DNA from 4 places in the Paenibacillus sp. MAHUQ-45 genome. Region 1 is predicted to be linked to each of the others. Evidence: riboswitches for the same ligand, from Rfam matches in the RefSeq annotation. Region 1 holds a riboswitch; each other region holds the start of a gene.

Region 1 (4,873 bases):
CAGTCCCAGCAGCAGCACGAAGAGCGTCATCATCGCGGTAAAAATCACCCAGCCCTGACGTTTGTTTTTGGCAAACAAGCCATACGTATATGGCAGAGCCGCAGGCAGCATCCACATCGAGAGAATTTCCAGCACGTTCGTAAGCGGACTTGGATTCTCGAAAGGATGAGAGGAGTTGGCCCCGAAGAAGCCACCACCGTTCGTCCCAAGATGTTTGATCGATTCCAGCGAAGCCACAGGCCCTATCGCAATATGCTGCACCTGGCCCTCAAGTGTAGTGACCTCAAGCGTCGGCTTCAGCGTCTGCGGCACATGCAGGCCGACCAGAATCAGCGATACCAGCAATGCGAGAGGCAGAAAGATCCGCACATGTGCTTTTACAAAGTCTTCAAAAAAGTTCCCCACCAACTCCCGCCCCGTGATCCCTCTGACAAAAGCGATCGCCACAGAGAAGCCGCTGGCAGCAGAGGTGAACATCATCATCGTAATCACAGCCATTTGCGAGAAATACGACAGGCCGGTCTCTCCGCTGTAATGCTGCAGATTCGTGTTCGTCATAAAGCTGATGACCGTATTGAACGTAAGCGTCTGCTCCATATCTGCGATTCCATTCGGGTTAAGCGGCAGTCCCTGCTGCACCCGCAAAATGATATAACTGAAGGCTACCAGCACGATATTTGTTAAAATAAAGCTGAGCGCATATTTCTTCCAGGACATTCCTTCGCGCTTCTTCAGCCCAATGAGGCGATAGATGCCATTCTCTGTACGACCAAACCATTTATCCGTACGGTTAGGCTCACCTGAAAATACATGATATACATAGGTGCCCACTGGCTTCACCAGAAGCAGCAGGATTACGATCACAACGACCATTTGCAGAATGCCCATGAATGTCCCTCCTTAGCAAGGCTTCTATTTCTGTTCTTATTTCTCGCGTTAGATATAGCTAAAATTTCTCCGGGTTAATCAGCGCATAGACCAGATAGATGAACAGCAGCAAGGTCACAGCAATAATCACAATCACCGCTCATTCCCCCCTGCATCCTCGACTACACCTGAACACCATTGTACAAATCCATAGAACAAGCCGTACGTAACGGCCAGTGCGGCGATCATATACAGATCCAGCATCGTTTCCAGCCCCTTTTGTTATCCCTGATCACAGGAAGTTTGGTCCACTAAAAAAACGGCATCCCCGCTGTGGGAATAGATGACATAACTTGCGCCCAGTCTTGTATAGACCAATCTGGGGTTCAAGGAAGTGGTAATTACAAAGATGGGCTGTGTTGTCCAGGCCCGGCACATTTGGATGTAACGACAACACAGCGGGAAACTGCTCTCGAACAAATACACCTTGCCTACAGGAAAGGATGGACGAAACCACGTTTTCTGATGGCGAGTATCTACTAAAACAGTGTTCTCAACTCCCAATTCCTCTAAACGGGTCTTTTCCTCTTGATTGTTCGTTAGTCCAGCTACCTGAATGCCTCTGAATTTCAATATCTTGATAAAATGCTCGCCAGCCTTTGTAGGTGCGCATACCAGCACATATTCCATCTGATCCGCCATATCTCTTATCCCCTCCTGCTCTTGCACAACAACAAGGAGGCAACGAAAATCTCCGAAAGGAACGTGACCTATCGTCATTTTCGGGCACAGCCGTGTGTGGCTGTGTCACGTCACCAGACGCTGCCTTACAAGCGTTTTGCTTATAAAAGCACAGCAAAAAACCACAAAGGATCTCCTCTGTGGCTCGCTAACGGTCACATTGCACTCATCCTCTCTCCATACGCTTACGAGGTTAGCTGACGGATTCGGGCGGTGAGAGTCGCCCTACCCATACAGATGCATGACTAGCTGCATCCATACAGGATTCACCCCATAACCGGCTTCCGACTCTCACATCGGCTGCCGATTGTTGGTTCCCCCGCTTTCCTTGACGGAAATTAAGCGGATCAACTATTCGGTTGTGGTTGAAACAGATGTAATCATACTCTCATGCAGGAATTCTTGTAAAACGCCAAGGATGCCAAAATAATGCATAAAGAAAACCCTTTTCATATTGGGTAGCGTTTTCTTAATGTTCAATCTCTCTATTTCTCCTATTTTCACGTTTTTGTCACGATTATCGAATTTTTTATATATTTCGGGGTTGTTTTTCCCAAAAGCGCGGAACTCCAAGATTTTGACACGTCTTCCGCTCAAATACGAAAAGAGGGGCTTGAGGAAGATAAATGCCTCATAACGGCTAATAAACATGCTTTTAGTCCACTTTCTTTCCCTTGGTTGCCGGAATTCCGTGGATAGACGGTACTATGAAATAATTTCTCTTTTTACAAAAGGAAGTCGTGCGGCGTATGATTCGGATTACGATTACACATGTATCCGGGAACGACAACAGGTTCAGAACTGGAACGCCCAGCGCCTATTATTCCATTCTGTAAACCGTGAATAGAAATACAGCCCAGCTTACTGTTGGAACATCTCCTTACTTCTGAATTTGTACACCATATAAAGCATCAGCGGAAGGACTAGCGCACAGGTGAAATCCCAGAAGATATAATAGTCGACAATATAATCGAAATATACGGTATTGGTCGTGATCGCAAACGCCAAACCAAAGACGAGCATGCCGCCAGGAATCGACAACGGACGATAATCACGCAACTTGAAGAGCTGAGCGGTCCCGAGCAGGAAAGCATAGAAGTCCAGAATAGTCTTGAAAAATGTCGATAAAATCCAATTGATAGCCAGTATGGCCTCCACTCGCTGTAGAAAATTCCCCACGTTGATTTTTTGTGCGGCAGCATAGGTAGTATAGAGATAGCTGGAGGCCAGATTCGGTCCAATCACCAGCAGGGCCAGCAGAATAATAGAGCAGATAGCCATCCCTCCAAGGAAAACCCCGATCAAATAATCTCTTTCCGTAGTCTTGCTGGTAACTACATAGGGAAGAAACATCAGCACAGCATTCAGTTCACAGAACGTGAAGGTACTGCTGTATAATGAACCATGTGTAATGGCCCGAAGTCCCTCACCCATTATAGGTTGGAGTCTGGATAATTCGGCCTGGGGAAGCAGCAGAAAGAACAGGGCCAGAAACAAAAAGATATACAGTGGGAAAAAAGTCTCTCCCGACCGGGCAATAGCTTCCAGTCCACTCTTGGTCCCCCACACCAACGTAATGATCATCATGAAGTGAATCGCATTGATGGGCGTCTCCGTAAAAATCTGCGTAGTGAGAAAATCACCGGCTTCCCGAAGCAGCATCGCGGTAGTGACCAAATAGTAGTACAGGTAAAATAAAGAAATCAACCCCCCAATCCATCTCCCCAAGAGGCGCCGGTTGTATTGAATAATCGTCAGCTTGGGAAACAGGCGGCTGAACCGGTACAGAAACCAGGCAATCGGCCATCCGATCAAGAGGCCTATTCCTCCGGAGATCCATCCATCTTGTTTAGCCGCGGATATCGTGAGTGAGGGCAGAATCAACAACATATCGCCAATAATAAAGTAGATGACCAGCACAGCAAGTTGTCTGGAGCTGATTCTCCCATTTTCCATGCCTCAATCATCCTTTACCTGTAGAATGTACTCCATCCATCGATACAAAGGTTTGTAGATCAGCTCAGGAACCCGCATCGGACTAGGTGTCTGGATTCCTTTTAAAGCCACAATACTGACGATTGCCCCGGCAACCAGCATGACTATGAAAATTAATGTTTCACGCGCCCAGCCTTTCTTAATCAAGGGAGGGAGCTCGAAAGCAGCGATGGCAAGGGAACAAAAACCGACGACAATGGTCGTAAGAGTCATGTCTATTTCTCCTTCATCCGGCGCTCAATCGAATTAGCAATCATGCCAGTGTTACGAATATGAGCATCCACCTTGTACACCACTTTTAGATGGGGGAATTCATCATCCCACTGTGACTCTAACTTCTTCCACAGCTTGGGGTAGGCATTATAAATCACCTGTCCAAAACCGAAAACATCGACTTTATAACGGCGCTGGACTGCTTCAACCGATTGCCTCATCAAATCCTCAAGATCCTGTTCTCCAGCAACTTGCAGCTGTTCTAGCACCATTGGATCATTGATGTTCAGACTGCACTCCAATTCCCCGATGTTGCTTTCCACTTTGGCGCTGATCTCAATGACAGGTTTACCCGCCTCCAGGCGGCTTTTCATTTCCGTGTGTGAACGGATAATTTCAAGACTGATATACTTGCCATCCGGACATTTCAAATGCCCTGCTGTGCTGCTAACCGTGTTCCTAATATAGTTATAGCCTTTACCTTCATCTTTGGTCATCCATCCAATCAGCTTGTCATTGCGGAAGACTGCCATGCCTGAATACCCCAGTTTTACCGGATGATCGATAAGTCTCATATCCTCAGATTTAGTATCCCTACTGTCATTCTCCAAAAGGGAAATCCCTGGCAGCACAGGACTCATTCCCGTAGTCATGAGTTGGTCAATCAACGTGTCAACAGTCACCGCAGCTACCGGTGCCCAAACCTTGTTTGAAGTATCCAGTGAGTAGAATAACGCCTCCGCGGGGATTTTCTCCAGCGGTGTCAGGACTTTCAGAATATTTTCCGCAGAGGCATCCCTAGCGATTAATACATAATAATCCGGTCTTGTCTCCGGATTACGCACCAGAATATCTATCACTTTGGCAATGCCGTCCCGAGCCACCTCCTCACTTAGAACCAGTGTCCTGATGTGGGCAGTATAGATCTTTCGGGGGCTCGTTTCTGTCAGCTTGCGGAAGGCCTCAAAGAGGGTCGGTGCCACCGTCTTATAAACCGCCACCGGAGTATTTTGCTTACCTGTACGGCCATTCACCTGATCCGGTATAACCACCTGTA
Region 2 (4,873 bases), on a different contig from region 1:
CTTGCCTTCCGGTTTCGTGTTATCCACAGATGCACGTCCTTCCTCTTACGAATAATTTAATTTTAGCTAATAATCCGGCGATTGCAAACATATACATCCCGTAGATGCTTGTCAACGGGAGGGAATCACAGTATGAAGCCACCGACATTTCGAACCAAAATCAGCATTCTGGCCCTGGCCGCCCTAACGCTGCTGGGCGGGAGCTTGTGGGGCTACCCGGGTGCAAGCCCTGCCTTGGCAGACATGTCTGCCCAAAAAGCGGCCAAGTCCCTGGCAGCCTCGCCCGGCAATGGCACCGCACAGCAGACATTCCCGGAGAACGCACCCGCACCCGTTCCTGTGTCAGAGCCGCTGAGCCAAAGAGTCGCCGAGTACCATATCGACGTGAAGCTTGATCCGGCGACAGGCACATTAAAAGGCGCGGAGACAGTAACCTGGAACCATCCCGGCCGCAAGCCGGTGAGCGATCTGTATTTTCATCTCTACCCCAATGCCTTTGAATCCCGCAATACGACTTTTATGAAAGAATCCGGTGGTGAGCTGCGAGGCGACAAGATGCCCGATAACGGATTCGGCAGCATGACCCTAACGGATCTACGAACCACAGAGGGTACATCTCTCATCCAAAGAGTGCAGTATGTTCAGCCCGATGACGGTAATATTAATGATCGCACATTGATGAAAGTACATCTGCCTGAACCTGTGAACGGAGGGGAAAGTGTGACCCTCCGACTGCAATTTGAGGTCAAGCTGCCCAAAGTATTCGCCCGGATGGGGATCTCAGGGGACTTCGTTATGGCCGGGCAATGGTTTCCCAAGATTAGTGCCTATGAGCCCGCCGGAACCCGCGGAGTGGGCCAGGAAGGCTGGAATCTGCACCAATACCACGGGACATCGGAATTCTACAGTGATTTTGGCATATACAATGTGACGATAACTGTGCCTCCCGAATATACCGTCGCTGCCACCGGATTCCCGGTGAAGACCGCTAAATTGAAGCAGAATCAGAAAATTTACCAATTCTACGCTGACGACGTTCATGATTTTGCCTGGGCTGCCTCCCCTGATTTTGTGGTTGCCGAAGAGGCCTTCTCCACACCAGAGGTTCCCGGCGTGCGAATCAAGCTATATCTGGATCCACTGCATAAAGATCTTAAGGAGCGTTATTTCCAAGCTGCTAAGGCTGCTCTAAGCGCCTTCAGTAAATGGTACGGGCCATATCCTTATTCCACTCTTTCAATAGTAGTTCCGCCCAAGGGCGCCAACGGGGCTGGGGGAATGGAATATCCGACACTGATTACGGCCTTCGGCGCTTCCGAGGCCTCTCCAGACACCTCATTGGAACGAACAGTCGTTCACGAGATAGGTCATCAATATTTCTATGGCATGATGGCCAGCAACGAGTTTGAGGAAGCCTGGCTGGACGAGAGCTTCACCTCCTATGCTGAAGACCGCCTTATGGAGCAAGAGTATGGTGTAATGGCCAATCTGCCCATTCAGGCCAGCCTGGTAACCTCTCCGGAGGCCCTCACACTGGAAACCTGGAGATACAGCGGAGCAGACTCTTACACACAAAATGTGTACATCCGCGGCAAATTGGTACTGAAAGACATCGAACGGCAGGTCGGTACTAAAACTATGGATACCATCCTGTCCACCTATGCGAATAAGTACCGGTTCCGTCATCCCTCTACCCGTGACTTTCAAAAGGTTGTAGAGAACGTGACCAAGAAATCATGGCAAAGCTATTTCGATCTTTACATCTACGACGGTGGAGCCCCTGACTTCTCGATAGACGACATCCAGATGCACACCAAAGAAAATACTGGCACCGGCCAAGGCTACGAATCCATCGTAAAGGTAAGCAACAGGGGCAGTCACTACGCTAATGTCCCCATTAGATTTACCTTCTCTGATGGCCACACCGTGGAGCGAGTCTGGAATGGGAGCAAAAAGAATACATCGTTCCAGTTATTCTCCAGCTCCCCGCTACTGTCGGCAGAGATCGATCCCCAGCACACCCTGCTGCTGGAGAACAAACATATCAACAATTTCAGGCTGGCGGAGATCAAGCCGGATACCCTCTCCCGCTGGACGCTAACATTGTCGAAACTGCTTGAAACTGTGCTTGGAACTCTGGTCTGGTGAGGTGAATGGGCTTGAAAACATCAATTATTCGCGGCTGGCAAAGTATGAAGGAGCAAACTTATATTCTGATCCTGCTATTCATCTACCGGCTACTCTGGGGCTATTTTATATATGGTTTCGTACGGGAGGCCGTAGTATCAGTCCTCCTGCGCTACCCCGACCACAACGCGGGAGGCAGCGGAATGGGCCGACTGCTATTCTACATCGAGGGCCAGCATAGCCTTACCTCCGACCCTGCTATACAGCGCTGGTTGTGGCTGTTATTGGGGTTGACCGTGCTGCGACTGCTCATTTCCCCGTTGATCCGGGCGGGTCTACTGCATGAGTTGCATCAGGAGCGCTCAGGAGAACGCGGCCTGTTCTTTTTTCCCGGCATGAAAAAGCATGGTCTGTCTGTGCTGATCTTCAGCCTGGTAGAGTGGTTACTCTCCCTCCTGCCTGTCTACTGGTTCGCACCCAAGATATATACACTGCTGCTCTCGTCTTTAATGGATTATAAGGTGCTACTGAACGGCATTCCCTATGTTCTGGCTTGGTTCGCCTACGTATACGTTATCCGCTTGCTGCTCTTGTACATGCAATTCGGCTATACGGCCGGGACCGGTATGTTCTCCTCCCTGCTGATCGCCCTGCGGTGCTTCCTCACCGCAATTGGGGTATCGCTCGTGCTGGGAGCAGGCAGTCTGCTGCTCTTGGTGATCTACGTCTTAGGGATTATTTACTTCCCAGGCCTACCTGCACTCCTAATCCGCCAACTCCTTCCACTCCCGTCTACACTGTTCAAATTGTGGGGCATTGCGGCCCAATATGACCTATGGAGAAGTAAAGCATTTCCATAATAATTCCGCCCCTTAGGGCATATTTAGAAGAGTCACTGTTCCTGGTTAAACAGGAGCGGCGACTCTTTTTGGTCATCCTCAGCAGCGCGATTTGCAAAATGGTTACGGGTTTGATACAATGGCTTCTGTACTACTAGTAACAACTTTGTAATCTTTTGCAGGCATTTCTTAATAACTTCGTTTATATCATGTCGATACGTCACTTTGGGTGCATAAAACGCCGAATTCCTTGCACCGGGAAGTGGGGGAACCATATTTTGGGTGAATTGATCTCGTAAGAGAGGGATCATAGGGGACCTTCTACCGAACCCTTAAGCTAACCTCGCAGGCCTTGGAAGGAGTACATCTTTTGAACAGACAGAATTTTAAGAAAATCATTGTTACAGCCACACTGGGCCTGGCCCTCGCCATCGGAATCGGAACCAACAGTGCTTCAGCAGATTCCAAAATGGACACGGTCATCACAAAAACCCTCGGAACCTCCTATAAAACTGGAGGGACAAGCACAGCCGGATTTGATTGTTCTGGATTCACTACATATGTATACAAAAGCATCGGCATTTCGTTGCCGCGCACATCCCAATCGCAATATAACGCAGGTACCTCCGTCTCTCGCAGTCAAATGCGGCCCGGAGACCTCGTATTCTTCAACACACTTGGCAACGGTGTATCTCATGTAGGCATCTTCGTCGGCAATGGTAAATTTGCTCAATCATCGTCTTCACACGGTGTCATTATTAGCTCACTGAGTCAGAAATACTGGGCTGATCGCTACATCGGTGCCAAACGAGTCATGAGCACAACTGCTTATAAATCGGTTGCCTACGACTAAACTAACCTCTGTACTACGAACATTCCATTTAACTTCATATCTATGCTATGCCCGGAGTCTTGATGGTTATCATCATCGATTTCCGGGTTTTTCCTATTTTATAGTATACGTATACACCTTTAGAGAGCAGATGAATCATCTTTACGCCAAAAAACTCAATAAATTATGGAAATTTTGTTTTGTTCTCTATTTTTAGCGTTACTAGGGAGAATCCGCTCTTAAAATCACATTTTTTGCGCACAAATATGCTATAAATGATTGCCAAGCGACGCTGTGTTTGTTACAATTAGCGCAGTGAGTTTTTAGTAACATTTTTGTAATTATTGAGTCACCTTTTTATAAGGTTTTGTCATGTATTCATATAGCAGTCTAATTCTAATCAACAGTATATGCCGAGTTCCCTAACTATTAGGGAAACGGGGGAACCACTTTGGGTGAATTGACCTCCTGTTCAGAGAGGGGTCATAGGGGACCTTCAACCGAACCCTTAAGCTAACCTCGTAGGCATTGGAAGGGGTTTACACTTTTGAAGAAGAAATTGGCAGCGGCAGTACTAGGCTTTTCTATGATGCTTACAGCTGTTGGAGCAGGAAGCGCTTTCGCCGATTCCAAGATGGATAAGGTGATTGACAAGGCTATTGGTACCAAGTACGTATCTGGTGGCACATCTACAAGCGGATTTGATTGCTCCGGTTTTACAATGTATGTCTTCAACAAGATCGGCATTGACCTGCCACACCAATCCGGTTCCCAATATCAGATGGGCTCCACGGTGTCCCGTGACGAACTGAGAGCAGGCGACCTGGTATTCTTCAATACTAGTGGTAAAGGCATTTCCCACGTTGGCGTTTATGTCGGCGAAGGCAAATTTGCCCATGCTTCATCCTCTCGCGGTGTAACAATCAGCTCACTGAGTGAGAGCTATTATGTTAGTCGTTATGTGGGTGCCAAACGCATTATGAGCACAGATGCTTATCAGGCGCTTGCCACGGACTCTCAAGATTTTGACGATGTACAATAATTTATAAGTCATACGTAAGTCCTTTTCCCGATT
Region 3 (4,873 bases), on a different contig from region 1:
CTGCATGGCAAGGAATTGCAGATTGCATTGTCTACCGGCGGCAACAAGGAAGCTTATTCACCAACCGGGTATAACAAATTCAGTATTGAAGAGCTGCTTAGACCTATTGAAGCTACTTCCAATCTCATTGGCACGAAACTACAGCCTTACTTCGTTCTCGGTGGCGCAATGACCATTACAGATGAAGAAATTCAGGCTTCTGCAATCGAATATGCCAAACTAATCACTACTTAAGATATAAGGGTAGATGATCAGGCAACCACAACTTTAACAACGAACAGGCTCCCTTGTCAATGACGGGAGCCTGTTCTTCTATACATATATTCATATTATGGATGATTTTATGGCAATATGACCTTTTTCCGCCTCAAGGCTGCTATAATCCAACAGCTTTGTAGGCTGCAAGCTCATACGGAAGGCACAACGGCACGCCCGTGCGCGGATCAGGTACGATATCGGCCTCGATTCCGAATACTTCACGCAAGACCGGTGGGGTCATTACGTCAACGGGTGCTCCTTCGCTAATCACTGTACCGGACTTGATCGCCACCATATGCTGAGCGTAGCGGGAAGCATGGTTCAAATCGTGAACCACCATGATGATGGTACGGCCCTTCTCTTCATTCAGCTTTTGCAGCAATTGCAGCACTTCCAATTGATGCGCCATATCAAGGAACGTTGTCGGTTCATCCAGGAACAGGATATCTGTCTCTTGAGCCAATGCCATGGCAATCCAAGCCCGCTGACGTTGTCCCCCGGAGAGACGATCAATCGGGCGGTCATGGAAGTCCGCCATACCGGTCTCAGTGATCGCATTAGAGATAATCGCACGATCTTCCGGTGTCAATGTACCAAAGCCCTTCTGATGCGGATAACGTCCGTAGCTGACCAATTCCGCTACGGTAAGTCCGTCTGGTGCTGTTGGATTCTGTGGCAAAATCGCCAGCTGACGAGCTACTTCTTTGGTGGAGAGATTATGAATGGATTTGCCGTCCAGCATTACACTGCCGCTCTTCGGCTTCATGATCCGTGCCATCGTCTTTAGAATCGTCGACTTCCCGGAGCCGTTAGCCCCAACCAGCGCTGTTATTTTCCCTGTTGGAAGTGTCAAGTTCAATCCCTTGACGATAGTGGCTTCCGAGTACCCGATACTTAGCTGTTCTGTATTCAAACGTTCTGACATGATCTTCACTCCCTGTAGTTTTTCGGGGGATGCCCGTTATTATTGGATTTGCATAGTATATTAAGCTCTTGACTTGACTAATAAGTATAAATAATAAGGTGCGCCGATTACAGCCACTATATATTGGTATAATCTATAGAATTCGAATCCTGAGATGAAGCCGTTCAACGACTTGTCTCGTTAATGAGTAATAACAAGAATCATTCTCATTATCGCAAATATATGAAATATGTACAATATCCTAATGACGAAAAACTTCAGCAGATCCATCCAGATCAGCATCAGAGCTGCTAAACTCGCCATCGCCAGCTTTGTACTGCCAGCTTTATTTCTTTTTAATGCAAATATTCAAGATCCCCCTTGTATGCACTTCCCTCATATTCTAGAGTCATTCCCTCTTATCTTAACTCTTTTAAATGATATTGATTCTCATTATCCATGTCAACATAAATATTAAAAATTCTGCACGGTTAGCGCTCTTTGACACAAACAATACAAAATAAAAAAGAAGCCGCATCGCGACTTCTCTTATAGAGTACAACTACTTCCGAGCTATTTGTTCAAATGATAAGGTACTGTGGCGACCACAACATCCTTTTGGTTCATTAAGTAGGAACGAATCAGAAAACTGGTCTGATTGTGCAACAGAGCCTGCCACCAATGCTTCGTAATGAACTGCGGAATCAAGATCGTGATATGATCCGTTGAAGCGGTCTTCCACTCCACGGTATCGATGAACTTAAGCAGCGGGCGGATAATGCTACGGTACCTGGAGCGCAGGACGATCAACCGCACACCCGGATTCCATTCTTCCCACTTCTGCTCCATCCGGTGAATCTCCTCTTCATCAAAGCCGACGTACACAGCAACCACATTATCCGTTAACGACTTGGCGTAGCTGAGCGAATGCAGAACGGCACGAGTAACGCCAGCTACCGGCACAACCACGGTGCTTCCTTTAATAACTGGTTTATCTTTGTCGAGACAGATACGCAGCTGATCCGCTGTATTCATGTAGTGACCATGTATGCGGTAGAACACGAACATTACAATTGGCAGGAAGATAAAGGCCATCCACACACTGGAGAATTTGGTGATGATAAAAATAAGCGTAATCGTCAATGTCGTCAGCATGCCGATGGTATTGACAGCAAATTTACTTTTCCAGCCTGTCGGCTTCAATTTATACCAGCGAACCATCATGCCGAGCTGCGACAGTGTAAACGGAATGAACACACCGACAGCATACAGCGGGATCAATCCTTCTGTATTCCCGTGAAATGCCGCTACCAAGAGTGCAGACATCACACCGAGGAAAATAATCCCATTCGAGAAACCGAGCCGGTCACCACGGACCATGAACGCATGCGGCATGTATTTGTCTTTAGCGAACATGCAGGCAAGCAGCGGGAACGCTGAGTAAGCGGTATTCGCTGCCAGGAACAATATAACAGCGGTAATCCCTTGAATGAAGAAATACAGCACACCGCGTCCAAAGGTGGATTCCGTGATCTGGGATACAACAGTAGCTTTCTCGTCAGGCACAATGCCATACCAGTAAGCCAGGACGGTTATGCCCGTGAACATGATCCCCAGAATGATGCCCATGGCCATCAGGGTTTTTGCCGCATTTTTCTCAGCAGGCGCTTTAAAGTTCGGAATCGCGTTAGATACTGCCTCGACCCCCGTCAATGCTGAACAGCCGGAGCTAAACGCCTTCAGGAGCAAGAACAAGCTGACATTGGATACCGCCGTCCCGATCTCGGGAACATGAGCATGAGCACCGCCCGTAGCATATTTTATAACCCCTGAAATAATTAAGACGAAAATGGAAATAACAAACAGGTATACCGGAACAGCGATAAAGGATGCGGATTCGGTTACACCGCGTAGATTAAGTATCGTTAGAATGATAATTACGGTAACTGCAATAAGAACGGTATGACCATGCAAGCTTGGAAAAGCCGATGTAATCGCATCTGTACCTGCTGAAGCACTTACTGCAACCGTTAGAATGTAATCCACTAACAAAGAGCCGCCAGCCAAAAGCCCGGTCGGAACGCCTAGATTGTTCTTAGCTACGATATAAGCACCGCCGCCTTGTGGATAAGCAAAGATCGTCTGCCGGTAAGATAAAATCAGAATCGCCAGCAGGCCCAATACGGCAAGTGCAATTGGCAGTGAGTACCAGATCGCGGTGAACCCTGCAGCGACCAGTACAATCAGAATTTGTTCCGTTCCGTAGGCCACAGACGAGAGCGCATCTGAAGACAGAACAGCCAGTGCTTTCACCTTGGATAACTTTTCATGATCGAGTTCGTTGGATTTCATCGGACGTCCGATCAAAAGTCGTTTTACTTTGCTTACCATTGTAGAAACAGTTCCTCTCTTTGTGAGTTGAATCGGTCATACCGTGCGCCGTTTTCACGGGTGGATTTCATAAATGCAGGCACAAAAACAAGCATACGGAAATGATCCGCATGCCTGGGGCATGGTCATTATCCCACCTTTGCTTACGAGGTTAGCTGGCGGATTCGGGCTGTGGTAGCCCTACGGTTCGGCCGTATAGGCCCGTTCCGATTCACCCCTTTGGCAACGCTCTGCCAAGATTGGTTCCCCCGTTTTTCCTAGGAAAATTCAGCGCATATTCAACTTCTCACAAGGTCTAATATTAGTCTACAAAGTGCATCCAGTAAAGCGGTGAAAAAAATGAAAAAAGAATGAAAAAACATTCAAAACCCGCAAATTTTATATCGGGAACTGTCCGCTCTTTCATTCTCTTCTATTATCCCTTCAGCCCGTGTTTTTATAACATTTTTACGTTATTTGTGACGAAACAGCAGGGAATATTTATTGGTTGTACTTGCTTATGCTTCTTCTGTTTCCTGCTCCAGCGGCTTGCGGCCGAACCAGAGCAAAATCGTGATCAAAGTAAAGGCGATAAGCGCCATAAACGGAATGGTGATAAAACCAAAATAATTCAAATAATCTTTGTTACAAGGTACTCCCACTGTGCAGGGAATAATCTTACTTAGAGCAGGAATCTTCTGTTCTGCATAGTGATACAGTGAAATGCTTCCCCCAATAATGCTCAGCGGCAACACATAAGGAATAATGCGCTTGTCTCCCCGGTACGTAGCGATCCCTAGCAGAAATAACTGAGGATACATAAAGATGCGCTGGAACCAGCAGAGCTTACAGGGCTCATACTTTAGAACCTCGCTTAAATAAAGGCTGCCTGCCACGGCCACCACTGACACAAACCAGGCCAGGTAAAGAGCGTTACGGCGGCAAAATAGGGAGAATTTATTCATTTCACTTGGCCTCCGCCGCTTTGGCTGCAGTATTTACTTCCGCCGAAATGGCGTCAAAGTTAAACGGTTCTGCGGACTTCACGCCATTAATGAAGATGGTTGGCGTATTATTAACCCCTGCGTCGGAAGCTGTCTTGATGTCTCTTTGCAACTCGTCATAATACGTACGTTCCTTAATATCCTTACGTAGCAGCTCCAAATCAATGTTCAGCTTTTCCTTCTCAGCTAAGCCTACCAGATAATCCTCAGTAGCCCACTTGGCATTCTCATCTCCTTGATTTGCATATACAGCATCAAAGAACTTCCAGAACTCATCGGCATTCTGATGATAAATGGACAGAGCGGCGAGTGAAGCTGTTTCGGAATCAGGACCGAT
Region 4 (4,873 bases), on a different contig from region 1:
TGCATGATTACATGAAAAAAGGATATTTCCCGATTTGCAAGCCGCTATCCCTTGTGTTCCCGGACTTTGATTATTTATTCACAAACTGTGAATATCTTGTGTCACTTTTCATGTTACTCTTTTTTGTCTTATAAGGGAATTGCAATATAATTATTAATCGTTATACAATTAGTGCATAAGAATGTCTTTTATGTGATAATGATTATCATTTACAATGTACTTTTTCCTTTTAGTTCCTGAAAATACTGGCTATCTATGATTCAACCTTTTATCGTTCTATGCTTTTTATCACTTCTTATACCGGCAGAATAAGGCACAATCCTGACAGAGTCATACCTTGTATTATTACGGGAGGAAGACACTATGTTTGACGATCTGGATATATTCGCGGCAGTGGTGGAGCATTCCAGCCTGAACCGGGCCTCACGCCAGCTTAACCTGTCACAGCCTGCCCTTTCCCGCAAAATCTCCAAGCTGGAGGAAAGGCTGGGGGTGCCTTTGTTCAGCCGTTATGGCAAGCGCCTGGAGCTTACTGAGGTTGGCCGGCTGGCTTACACCTATGCACTGGAACAGCGGCAGCAGCGTTCCAAATTTATGGAGGCGCTATCAAAGTTCAAAGAAGGCGAACCTCAGCTTGTTACGCTAGGGGCCAGTCTGACGACACTGCAGACCACACTGCCACCGCTGGTCAACACCTACATGGAGAAGTATCCCGCTGCTGAGCTGAAGCTGATCACCGGCAAAACGCATGAGATTGTCTCCTCGGTCAGCGAGGGCAAGTGTGATGTAGGAATTATCGCTTCCTCCATTCAGGAGCCGGGGCTGCGCTGCATTCCACTCTTCGAGGATCAGCTCCGCCTGGTGGTCTCCAGTCAGCATCCCCTCACGCTGCTGCCCAAGCTGAGCATGGACCATCTCTCACGTCTGCCGATGATCCTGTTCTCCAAGGGAACCTGGTATCGCCGCCTGACCGACGATCTGTTCCAGCGCTGCGGCATTGATCCCGATGTGCGCATGGAGATCGATTCCTTCGAGGCTATCGTCCGGCTGCTGCCGACGGCCAAAACCGCGGCGCTCCTGCCCAAATCATATCTGCGTCCCGAGCTGCTGAATGGCAGCGGGCTCGTCTCGCTGCATATCAAGGAGCTGGAGCAGACCCAGCGGACCACCTGTCTGATCTACCGGGATGGCGGTGGGCTCAGTGGTGCTGCCCGGTCACTGGTGCAAGTGACGAAAGAAGTGTTCCTGCCAAAGCTGGCCGATTAAGAAGAGACCTTAAAAAACCCGCCTGCGGCTTGTCCGCAGGCGGGTTTTATCATAACAATCATTACAGGTTAACAGCTTCTTCCTCGAATTGGTCAATGCCCTCATTGGAACCGATGACGACCATAATGTCACCTTCATGCAAGGAATCCAGCGCAGTCGGAGCGACGATAATCCCGCTCTCCCTGTTGATGGCAATGATGCTGCACCCGTATTTGGCGCGGGTATTGAGCTGGGACAGACTCTTGCCGTCCATACAGGATGGCACATTCATCTCGACAATTTTATAATCCTTGGATATTTCGATATAATCCAGCAGATTGGGCGTCACCAACTGGTGGGCCACCCGAACTCCCATATCCCGCTCCGGGAAAATCACCCGGTCCACGCCCAGTTTGCTCAAGGCACGTCCATGAAGAATAGATATGGCCTTGGCGACCACCTGCTTAACGCCAAGCTCCTTCAACAGAATGGCAGTCAGAATACTGCGCTCCATATTATCGCCAATAGCTACAATCCCGCAGTCGAAATTCCTAACACCCAGTGAACGCAAAATCCCCTCGTCCGTGGCATCCGCCATCACCGCATGGGTGAGCTTGTCGCTCATTTCCTCCACCCGTTCTTCCAGATGGTCCACTCCGAGCACCTCATAGCCCATATCCATCAGCTCAAGCGCCAGACTTGAACCGAAACGTCCCAGCCCAATTACTACAAATTGCTGTGGTTTCATCTCCCGTTAACTCCTTATCCAATAATCATTTTGCCTTCCGGATATTGATACAATGGTTTACCTTGTTTTGGGCCGAGTGCATAGGCCAGCGTCAATAGTCCCAGCCTGCCGGCGAACATGGTGAGGCAGATGAGAATTTTGCCAACCAGCGACAGCTCCGGAGTCAACCCCATGCTCAGCCCCACGGTCGCGAAAGCCGATGTCGTCTCGAACAGAATCTCCAGAAAGTCCCGTTCCTCGGTCGTCGAGAGCACCATGGATACAGAGACAATCAGCAGCAGAGCGAGCAAAGTAATGGTCAGTGCTTTGAACACCCGCTCCTGCGCCAGCCGGTAACGGAAGAATACAATATCCTCACGCCCGCGCAGCATGGAGATTACAGCGCCGATCATGATCGTGAAGGTCGTTGTTTTGATCCCGCCCCCAGTAGAACCGGGAGAAGCACCGATGAACATCAGAATTACGATGAAAAATTGCGAAGCCTGGCGCAACCCGGAAATATCCAGCGTATTCGCCCCGGCCGTACGCGGTGTGACCGACTGGAAGAATGCAGCCAGTATTTTACCGCCAATATTCAAGGAGCCCATGCTCCGGGGATTCGTAAATTCAAACACAAAAATGACGAGCGTCCCTGCCAGTATCAGCGCTGCAGTTGTAGACAGTACCACCTTGCTATGCAGCGACAGCCTGCGCTTGCGCCGATAATCAATAAGATCAGCGAGTACGATAAACCCAAGGCCACCGGTGACAATCAGGAACATCACAATCAGATTCACTACAGGATCATTGACATAGCCCATCAGGCTGCGGTAATGCCCGAACAGGTCAAAACCTGCATTGTTGAACATGGAAATAGAATGGAATAGTCCAAAATAAATCGCCTTGCCGAGCGGCATATCAAACGCCCAGCGTATCGACAGCAGCAGCGCTGCGCTCCCCTCGATCATGAGTGAATAGATCAGCACCCGGCGGATGAGCCGTACGATCCCTTCCATTGAGCTCTGATTCATGGCCTCCTGCAGGATGAGCCGATCGCGCAGCGAGATTTTCCGCTTTAAGACCAAAGCAAAGAGTGTTGCCATCGTCATGAAGCCCAGGCCACCAACCTGAATCAGGATCATAATAACGGTCTGTCCGAAAAGGGAGAAATACGTGCCAGTGTCCACAACTGCTAGACCCGTAACACAGGTAGCGGAAGTTGCTGTAAACAGCGCATCTATAAAGTTCAATGAATGTCCACTCCGGCTGGCAGCCGGAAGCATCAGCAGCAGTGTGCCAATCAGGATAATCGCTGCAAAACCGAGCACCAGCGTCTGGGGTGGAGAAAGCTTAAAAATGGTGAAACGGTTCAACTTAGGGAATGGCGGGGCCAAATCCTCACCTCTCACTATATAAATTGACGGTGTATTCCGTTAGATGCCAAACAAAAAAAGCACTGGAACACCAATGCCTCTCCCCTTGGTCCCTGCAGTGTTCTGAAGCCTACGAGGTTAGCTGACGGATTCGGGCGACTGCAGACTGCCCTATTCGTTCCCGGAACGAAATTCACCCCTGAAGATTGGCAGGCAAACCTACGTCTGCTTGCGCCTTTCTCTTCTTATGGTTCCCCCGTTTTCAATTGAAATTCGGCTTATATCTAATTGCATTCAAATTATATACGTTCTGTCCTGACATCACAAAGACACTATTAAGTATATTTGGATAAAATAATGTCTTAAAGAGAGACCGCGAATGCAGGGGACCCAGTTCTCATTCCTTTTCCGTGACTTGCCTGTAATTGCATCGTTTTTCACGGTTTCAAGGATATATAGAACTTTTAATCCTTGAAATTGTATGGTGAGGAATGATACACTACACACAACAAGTGTATGACCCATACCCATACACATTTTTTTAGGGGGAAGACATGGAAGAATCTTTGGAGCTGCTACCGCAGCAATTTCATATCAATCCCTCGCGTCCCATTTATGAACAATTCGTCGAAGCCATCCGAGGCCGGATTGTTACCGGACTTATCCCACCTGGCTCGCGTCTGCCATCTGTGAGGGATTTGGCAGCCGATCGGAGCGTGAATCCGACTACAGCTGCAAGAACCTATCAGGAGCTGGAGCGGATGGGCCTGATCGTCACCTATCGTGGACAGGGTACCTTTGTTACGAGAGATGAGGTCATCATCGAGGAGGCCCGCAAAGATATGATCCTGGAGGCCGTGCGGCAATTTAAAGCTGTGGGTGCCAGCCTGGGGCTGACAGCAGAGCAGATGCTACAATTTGATAAGGAGGAATCTTGATGCGTACGAATAACGATATTTCATCACTGCCAGAATACCCGGCAGCCGTCCAATGTCAGAACCTAACGCTTCGCGTGAGGAAAAAGACACTTTTGGACGACGTAAGCTTTCATATTCCCCGGGGTAGTATCACGGGACTGCTTGGCCCCAACGGTGCGGGCAAGTCTACCTTATTACGCCTGATTACTGGACTCGCTGCACCAGACTCCGGCTCCGTGAAGATCTTCGGTGAACCTGCTGGGGTAGAGCGTCTAGGACAGTTATCCCTGTTGCCGGATCGCAGCAATCTGCCCGGCTGGCTGACCGTACAACGCTGGCTCCACTTTGCCGAAGGTATTTATCCCGATTGGGACAATGTGAAGGCAGAGCAGCTAATGGGGCAGCTCTCCGTCAAGAGAGAATCCCGCATCTCGACCTTGTCACGCGGGGAAGAAGCCCGGCTGCAGCTGCTGACCTGCCTGTCCCGCAAAGCTCCGCTAGTTATACTCGATGAACCCTTCACTGGTGTGGACCTCATTTCCAGAGAGGAAATTGCATCCACAGTTGTGCGAGAGATGGCTGATGGTGAGCGTACCTTTTTGATTGCTACA

The links. A riboswitch is a leader RNA that binds a small molecule or an ion and turns the genes downstream of it on or off. The one in region 1 is predicted to bind cyclic di-AMP.
Region 2: another riboswitch for cyclic di-AMP. It lies ahead of AC3Y23_RS28615 (C40 family peptidase); the one in region 1 lies ahead of AC3Y23_RS25795 (hypothetical protein).
Region 3: another riboswitch for cyclic di-AMP. It lies ahead of AC3Y23_RS23510 (APC family permease); the one in region 1 lies ahead of AC3Y23_RS25795 (hypothetical protein).
Region 4: another riboswitch for cyclic di-AMP. It lies ahead of AC3Y23_RS15155 (TrkH family potassium uptake protein); the one in region 1 lies ahead of AC3Y23_RS25795 (hypothetical protein).

Annotation. Positions count from the first base shown of each region.
Region 1 covers NZ_JBYUPV010000016.1:24,935-29,807, forward strand. The annotation lists gene kdpA (potassium-transporting ATPase subunit KdpA) at 1-888, opposite strand, end outside; gene kdpF (K(+)-transporting ATPase subunit F) at 947-1,024, opposite strand; gene AC3Y23_RS25795 (hypothetical protein) at 1,150-1,569, opposite strand; cyclic di-AMP (ydaO/yuaA leader) riboswitch at 1,775-1,963, opposite strand; gene AC3Y23_RS25800 (hypothetical protein) at 1,960-2,259, opposite strand; gene AC3Y23_RS25805 (GerAB/ArcD/ProY family transporter) at 2,470-3,564, opposite strand; gene AC3Y23_RS25810 (hypothetical protein) at 3,568-3,816, opposite strand; gene AC3Y23_RS25815 (Ger(x)C family spore germination protein) at 3,819-4,873, opposite strand, start outside.
Region 2 covers NZ_JBYUPV010000024.1:16,237-21,109, reverse strand. The annotation lists gene AC3Y23_RS28630 (YwhD family protein) at 1-27, opposite strand, end outside; gene AC3Y23_RS28625 (M1 family metallopeptidase) at 133-2,148, shown strand; gene AC3Y23_RS28620 (hypothetical protein) at 2,160-2,987, shown strand; cyclic di-AMP (ydaO/yuaA leader) riboswitch at 3,196-3,333, shown strand; gene AC3Y23_RS28615 (C40 family peptidase) at 3,337-3,819, shown strand; cyclic di-AMP (ydaO/yuaA leader) riboswitch at 4,200-4,341, shown strand; gene AC3Y23_RS28610 (C40 family peptidase) at 4,346-4,840, shown strand.
Region 3 covers NZ_JBYUPV010000013.1:38,436-43,308, forward strand. The annotation lists gene AC3Y23_RS23500 (NAD(P)H-dependent oxidoreductase) at 1-234, shown strand, start outside; gene AC3Y23_RS23505 (ABC transporter ATP-binding protein) at 377-1,183, opposite strand; gene AC3Y23_RS23510 (APC family permease) at 1,736-3,553, opposite strand; cyclic di-AMP (ydaO/yuaA leader) riboswitch at 3,679-3,836, opposite strand; gene AC3Y23_RS23515 (disulfide oxidoreductase) at 4,051-4,497, opposite strand; gene AC3Y23_RS23520 (DsbA family protein) at 4,499-4,873, opposite strand, start outside.
Region 4 covers NZ_JBYUPV010000006.1:149,363-154,235, reverse strand. The annotation lists gene AC3Y23_RS15165 (LysR family transcriptional regulator) at 364-1,266, shown strand; gene AC3Y23_RS15160 (potassium channel family protein) at 1,328-1,993, opposite strand; gene AC3Y23_RS15155 (TrkH family potassium uptake protein) at 2,008-3,345, opposite strand; cyclic di-AMP (ydaO/yuaA leader) riboswitch at 3,457-3,634, opposite strand; gene AC3Y23_RS15150 (GntR family transcriptional regulator) at 3,900-4,283, shown strand; gene AC3Y23_RS15145 (ABC transporter ATP-binding protein) at 4,283-4,873, shown strand, end outside.